Linked DNA regions of Hoeflea algicola. The protein of the gene in region 1 interacts with the protein of each later gene in a pairwise test. Links are inferred from orthologs where the notes say so. Each region holds a gene or a part of one and is shown on either strand. Other genes may lie near its edges.

Evidence for each region.
Region 2: the proteins of cysK (region 1) and cysE interact in binary tests that used the Escherichia coli proteins (3 or more experiments, as listed by UniProt). The link is inferred for Hoeflea algicola from one-to-one orthologs.

The regions. Positions count from the first base shown.
Region 1 is NZ_JAOVZR010000001.1:3,675,007-3,678,169, reverse strand. What follows is about bases 189-3,032. They hold cysK (cysteine synthase A), read right to left. Parts: upstream 2,176-3,032; coding sequence 1,201-2,175; downstream 189-1,200. Other genes in these bases: OEG84_RS17910 (proline racemase family protein), read right to left, coding at 2,326-3,032; OEG84_RS17920 (YifB family Mg chelatase-like AAA ATPase), read left to right, coding at 189-1,076. Outside these bases: more of OEG84_RS17920, read left to right, coding at 1-188; more of OEG84_RS17910, read right to left, coding at 3,033-3,163.
Region 2 is NZ_JAOVZR010000001.1:910,222-913,475, forward strand. Bases 211-3,145 are described here. They hold cysE (serine O-acetyltransferase), read right to left. Parts: upstream 2,123-3,145; coding sequence 1,298-2,122; downstream 211-1,297. Other genes in these bases: OEG84_RS04575 (hypothetical protein), read left to right, coding at 211-396; OEG84_RS04580 (DUF3126 family protein), read right to left, coding at 881-1,090; OEG84_RS04590 (enoyl-CoA hydratase-related protein), read left to right, coding at 2,196-3,002; OEG84_RS04595 (alpha/beta fold hydrolase), read right to left, coding at 3,019-3,145. Outside these bases: more of OEG84_RS04575, read left to right, coding at 1-210; more of OEG84_RS04595, read right to left, coding at 3,146-3,254.

The DNA.
Region 1 (3,163 bases):
ACATTCTGGCGCCACGCTCGCTGATCGCCATGGCCAATCATTTCCGCGGCACGCAGGTGCTGGCGCGCCCCGAACCGGCAATGCGCGCAGCCCCGGCCAATATGCCGGACCTGTCCGACATCAAGGGCCAGGAAACCGCCAAGCGCGCGCTGGAAGTGGCCGCGGCCGGCGGGCACAACCTGATCATGGTCGGACCACCCGGATCGGGCAAGTCGATGCTGGCGGCGCGGCTGCCGTCAATCCTGCCGCCGCTGTCGCCAGCCGAACTGCTTGAAGTGTCGATGATCCATTCAATTGCCGGGCGGCTGGCGGGCGGCAAACTGTCCGACAGCCGGCCGTTCCGCGCGCCACATCATTCGGCCTCGATGGCGGCGATGGTGGGCGGCGGCTTCAAGGCGCGGCCCGGGGAAGTATCGCTGGCCCATAATGGCGTTTTGTTTCTCGATGAATTTCCCGAATTCACGCCGCAGGTGCTCGATTCACTCAGGCAGCCGCTGGAGACGGGCGAGAGCGTGATTGCCCGCGCCAATCACCGGGTCAGCTATCCGGCCAATATCCAGCTGATCGCAGCAATGAACCCGTGCCGTTGCGGCATGGCCGGCGAGCCGGGACACAGCTGCGCCCGCGGTCCGCGCTGCCAGAGCGATTACCAGGGCCGCATTTCCGGCCCGCTGATGGACCGGATCGATATCCGCATCGATGTGCCGGCGGTCACCGCCGAGGATCTGATCCGGCCGCAGGCAGCAGAGAAAAGTGCCGACGTGGCGGCTCGGGTGGCGCGTGCCCGGGCACTGCAACTGGACCGCTACCGAGCGCTCGGGCGCCCCGATATCCGCACCAATTCACAATGCTCGACGGCACTGGTTGAGCAGATCGCCAAGCCCGACGCCGGCGGCCAGGCACTCCTGAGCGATGCGGCCCAGAAGATGCGGTTTTCGGCCCGCGCCTATCACCGGATTCTCAAGGTGGCGCGGACACTCGCCGATCTTGACGGCGTCGACACCGTTGGCCGGATTCACCTGGCAGAATCGATCTCCTACCGGATCGCCACCGAGCGCGTGGCCGTGGCGGCGTAAGCGCCGTGGCACCACCTGCATTTATCACTGCCCGGATGATTGCCGGGCGGTCGGTTCGCCAATTGTTTGGCGGTGTTGTTCCGCAATATGACTAATCCGGCCAGGCGGAGAATCCTCTATCTGGTCAGTCGCCCAGTCCGTCAAACAGCGCTGTCGACAGGTAGCGCTCGGCAAAGGAGGGGATGATGATAACGATCTGCTTGCCGGCATTTTCTTCGCGCTGGCCAACCCGGATCGCGGCCACCAACGCCGCGCCCGAGGAAATGCCGACCGGCAGACCTTCGAGCCGCGCGACCTTGCGCGCCATGGCAAAAGCCTCGTCATTGCTCACCTTGACGACTTCATCATAGATCGAGGTGTCGAGCACCGCAGGTGCGAAGCCGGCGCCAATGCCCTGGATCTTGTGCGGACCGGGCGCGCCGCCCGACAGCACCGGCGAAACCGCAGGCTCGACGGCAATGATCTTGACATCGGGCTTGCGTTGTTTGAGCACCTGGCCAACGCCAGTGATGGTGCCGCCGGTGCCGATGCCGGAAACGACGATATCGACCTTGCCATCGGTGTCGTTCCAGATTTCTTCCGCAGTGGTCCGGCGGTGAATTTCCGGATTGGCCGGGTTTTCGAACTGCTGCGGCATCACCGCGCCGTCGATTTCAGCAACCAGTTGTTCGGCGCGGGCGATGGCGCCCTTCATGCCCTTGGCGCCCTCGATCAGCACCAGTTCGGCGCCGAGCAGCGCCAGCATCTTGCGGCGCTCGACCGACATCGTCTCGGGCATGGTCAGGATCAGCCGGTAGCCCTTGGCGGCGGCGGCAAAAGCCAGCGCGATGCCGGTATTGCCGGAGGTCGGCTCGACCAGCGTGGTCTTGCCCGGCGCAATCCGCCCCTCGGTCTCCAGTGCCTCGATCATGGCCACGCCGATCCGGTCTTTGACCGAGCCGATTGGGTTGAAGAATTCAAGCTTGGCCAGAAGATCGGCCTTCACGCCTTCGTCGGTACCGAGCTTCCCCAGCCGCACGAGCGGCGTATCGCCGATGGTGTCGATGATCGAATTGTAGACCCGGCCGCGACCGGGCTTGGCTGGCGAGAAAGCAGACATCGGCAAACTCCTGTTGAACCTGCCAGACTATAGGCCAGATGGCACGCCGGCGCGAATGATGCGCACCGGCGACGTGTGGAGAGGGGAGCAAATTTATTCCAACGAACACCTAAGGCTGAGATTCCAATTCCAGAATCCGCATCTGATCAGCTAGCGCAGGAGAAAACCTTCCGCCAGCGAGTCATCGGCCTCGACGGAAAATTCGCTGCGGCCGGTATAATGGGCCTTGCCGGAGACACGCGCGGTGATGGCCTGATGCGCGCCGGCGCGGGTCAGCGACGCGACTTCACCGGTAAAGCAGGTGTTGATGATGCTGGTAAAGACGCGTTGTTGGCCGATGCCAATCTGGCCACGCGCCTGCATGGCGGCGAGCCGGGCGGTGACGCCGGAGCCGGTGGGCGAGCGATCAACCTGACGGTCGGCAAAGACGCAGACATTGCGGGTCGGCTGATCGGAATATGCGTCGCTGCCATCGGTCAGGATAGAGCCGTAGAGAAAGGCCAGATCGGCGGCATCGGGATGGCTGAGCGGCAGCGCCTGCTTGACCGCGCGGGTGAGTGCGTCGGCGGCCTCGACAAAGGCTGCGGCCGGGTCACGGTCAAACTCAAGCCCGAACTGAGGGGCATCGGCAAGCGCATAAAAGGCGCCGCCATAGGCGACGTCGAAACTGATCGCGCCCCAGCCGCCGACCTCAAGCACCTGATCGCGCGCGAACAGGAATGACGGCACGCTTTCAAAACTCACCTCGGCGGGTTTGCCGTCGCGCATTGTCACCTCGGCGCGCACCAGGCCGCAAGGGCATTCGATGTTGACGAGGGTCACATGCTCGTCGGGCGGCACCAGCCCCTGATCCACCGCATACCGGCCCAGCGCGATGATGGCGTGGCCGCACATGGTGGAATAGCCCTCATTGTGCATGAACAGAACCGCCAGATCGGCCCCCGTGAGATCGGGCTCGACCAGCAGGGCGCCATACATGTCTGCATGG
Region 2 (3,254 bases), 2.8 Mb from region 1 along the record:
ACGGCGGAAAACCTCATCTTCGCACGGATCGCACAGGCCACCATGTCGCGAGACATGTCCGGCCGGCTCACGCCGATCTATCAACGCCTGACCGACGGTCATCCAGTGGCAGGTCCAAACGGGCTTGATTCGATGCGGTTGAGGTCCGGGGCCGGTTATGCCAACGAATTGCTCTATGTCGAGCACGCGGTTAAGGACAATCCCTATGCGGTGCGCTGCCTCGTCGAGGATGCGCAGTCACAGCCTGATTTCAGCACCCGGACCGGATGCCAACGCGATATTTTTCTTGGTGATGGATTGTCGGTGACTTACCGCTTCTCCATCGAACTGCTGCCGCATTGGCGCGAGATTGAACGCGATGTCCGCGCCCGTTTCGAGGCAGCACTGGCCGGCTAATTCTGATTTTCTGTAAACAAAGCCGTCGAACCTGGAAAACATGTCGGGGAAGGCACAGGCCCATATCACCCGGCAAGCCCAAGCGCCCGAATCGATCTGTCCGGGCGCAGCGCTTTGATACGGGGATGTTCTCGCTCAAATCAAAACATATGAGCGCGGCAGAACTTAGAGCCGTTCATCTTGAAATGAACCGTTTGAGCGTCGAATTTTCATGATCTGGCAAGAAGCGTGCGGTGACGCGGCGCCAGCGCCGTTAGCCGTGCGCGACGTAGTCCAAAACGCGAAAGAACAAGCTCACACGATCACCTCTCAGCGCTGGCTCTGAGGTTGCCGGAAGCACCGCCGCGCTCCTCGCTTGGTAGTCTTTTCCACGCTAGCGTCGTCAATATCCTCGCACGATGCGCTGCATCGTGGCTGCGGTATTTTCCTAACTGACGCGGAAAATCCATTCCATCAAACTGCTTCCATTTCAAGATGAGCGGCCCTAGTCCTCGAGATCCACATCAAGGATAGCCATCGAGAAATTGTAGGAGAGATCGCCATCTTCATCGTCACGAAAAACGATACCGAGGAACTCGTCGCCAAGATACACTTCCGCCGAATCGTCCTTGCGGGGCCGTGCCTTGATCACCATTTTCTCGTTGAAAAGACGCTTGAAATAGGCATTCAGCTTGACGATTTCATCGGGTTTCACAGTGCTCTCCTGGGCAATTGGCTTCGTCGGGCTTTTGGCACGGACGGCCGGCTAAATCAAACCCGTGACGCAGTTTTTGAGTGGCATAATAAGGTTAAGCGGCGCGTTGTATCAGATCTGCGGCTCGGCAACCGCCCCTAGGCCGCGGTTGCGTGCATGAGCACGCCGTACCCACAATTCCGTAAGAACGACATCAACAAGGCTGTTTCACGCGTTGCCGCTCAGCATCTGGTCCATGGCGCGCGAAGGTTCATCACAGCCCGCGGTGCCGACAACCCGCGCCGGAACACCGGCAGCGGTCGAATTCGGCGGAATCGCCTGAAGCACCACCGAACCAGCAGCAATGCGGCTGCAGCGACCGATTTCAATATTACCCAGCACCTTGGCGCCGGCGCCGAGCATGACGCAATCCTGGATCTTGGGATGGCGGTCACCGGTCTCCTTGCCGGACCCGCCCAGCGTCACCCCGTGCAGGATCGACACATTATCGCCGATAACGGCGGTGCGACCGACAACCAGCCCGGTGGCATGATCGAGAAAAATGCCCTTGCCCATCACCGCGGCCGGATGAATATCGGTCTGGAACACTTCAGACGACCTGCTCTGCAGATACAACGCCAGATCGGTCCGGCCCTGGCCCCAGAGCCAATGCGCCAGACGGTGGGTCTGAATCGCGTGAAATCCCTTGAAATAGAGCACAGGTTCGATGAACCGGTCGCAGGCCGGATCGCGGTCATACACCGCCTGAATGTCGACCCGCAGCACTGCACCCCACTGCTTCCAGTCCGCTGACATTTCCAGAAATGTCTGGCGCAGCAGATTGGCCTGCAAATCGGGGTGATCAAGCCGTTCGCAGACGCGGTGAATCACCGCCTCCTCAAGCGAAGGCTGGTTCAGGATGGTCGAATAGAGAAACGCCGCCAGCAGCGGATCCTGACCGACCGAGCGTTCGGCTTCCATGCGGATCGAATCCCATATCGGGTCGATCGTCTTGACGGCGTCGTCGGTCCGCACTCCTGAATTCGCTGCCATTGCCGCCTCCGGGCTTGATTGCTTTCACCCTGAAGATAAGCCACAACGCAAAAAAAACAAATGGGTGGAGCCAATGGGCGCACAAACTTCCTTTGCGGACGGCACGATCACCGCCGCCGTCACCGATTCCGGCATCGGCCGTGTGACCATCAACCGGGCTGATAAACGCAATGCCCTGACCGATGCGATGTGGCGCGCCCTGCCCGCTGCATTTGCTTGGCTGACCCGCGACAAGCAGGCCCGGGTCATCATCATCGACGGCGCAGGCAATCGCGACTTTTCCGCCGGCGCCGATATTGGCGAGTTTGACACGCTGCGCAAGGATGCCGAAACGGCCCGGGTTTATGAAGCCGGAAATTCAGCGGCATTTGCGGCAATTCGCACGTGTCCGGTTCCGGTGATCGCCGCCGTGCGCGGCATCTGCTTTGGTGGCGGCTTTGGCCTGGCGGCGGCCGCAGACATCCGTATTGCCGACGAGACCGCCCGTTTTGCAATCCCCGCCGCCCGCCTTGGCCTAGCCTACCCGCTCGACGCAGTGCAGGACCTGGTTCGCGCACTCGGCGATCAGGCAGCGCGCTACGCGCTTTACTCAACCCGAGAATTTTCAGCGCTTGAAGCCAAGGCGTTGGGCTGCCTGACGGCACTCCATCGCCCTGACGATCTCGATACCGAGGTCAACGCGCTCGCAGAAGCAATCGCAGAAGCCGCACCGATGTCGGTGCGGGCGTCCAAAGCTGCCATTAATGCCCATTCCAGCCGCGATGAGGCGGCCTTTGCCAGCGCATCCAGGCTCGCCGATGCGACATTTGAGAGCGTCGATTACGCCGAGGGGCGCCGCGCGTTCACGCAAAAACGGCGCCCGGATTTTTCTGGCCAATAAGCGCTCGGAGAGCCAGTCAAATCCGGCCTTCAAGCTTGTCGAGAAATCCCAACACCGCATCGTTGAAGGCGTCATTGCGGTCACCCGCCACCATGTGCCCGGCGCCTGAAACATCAACGAAATCGGCATGCGGCACCATCTCCCGGAACGCCAAGACAGCTTCCTCGGTGACCAGTTCCGATTGCTGGCCACGCACCAGCAACACCGGGATGGAAAGCTGACGCGCCGCATCGATCAAGTGCTGCTGAGCCG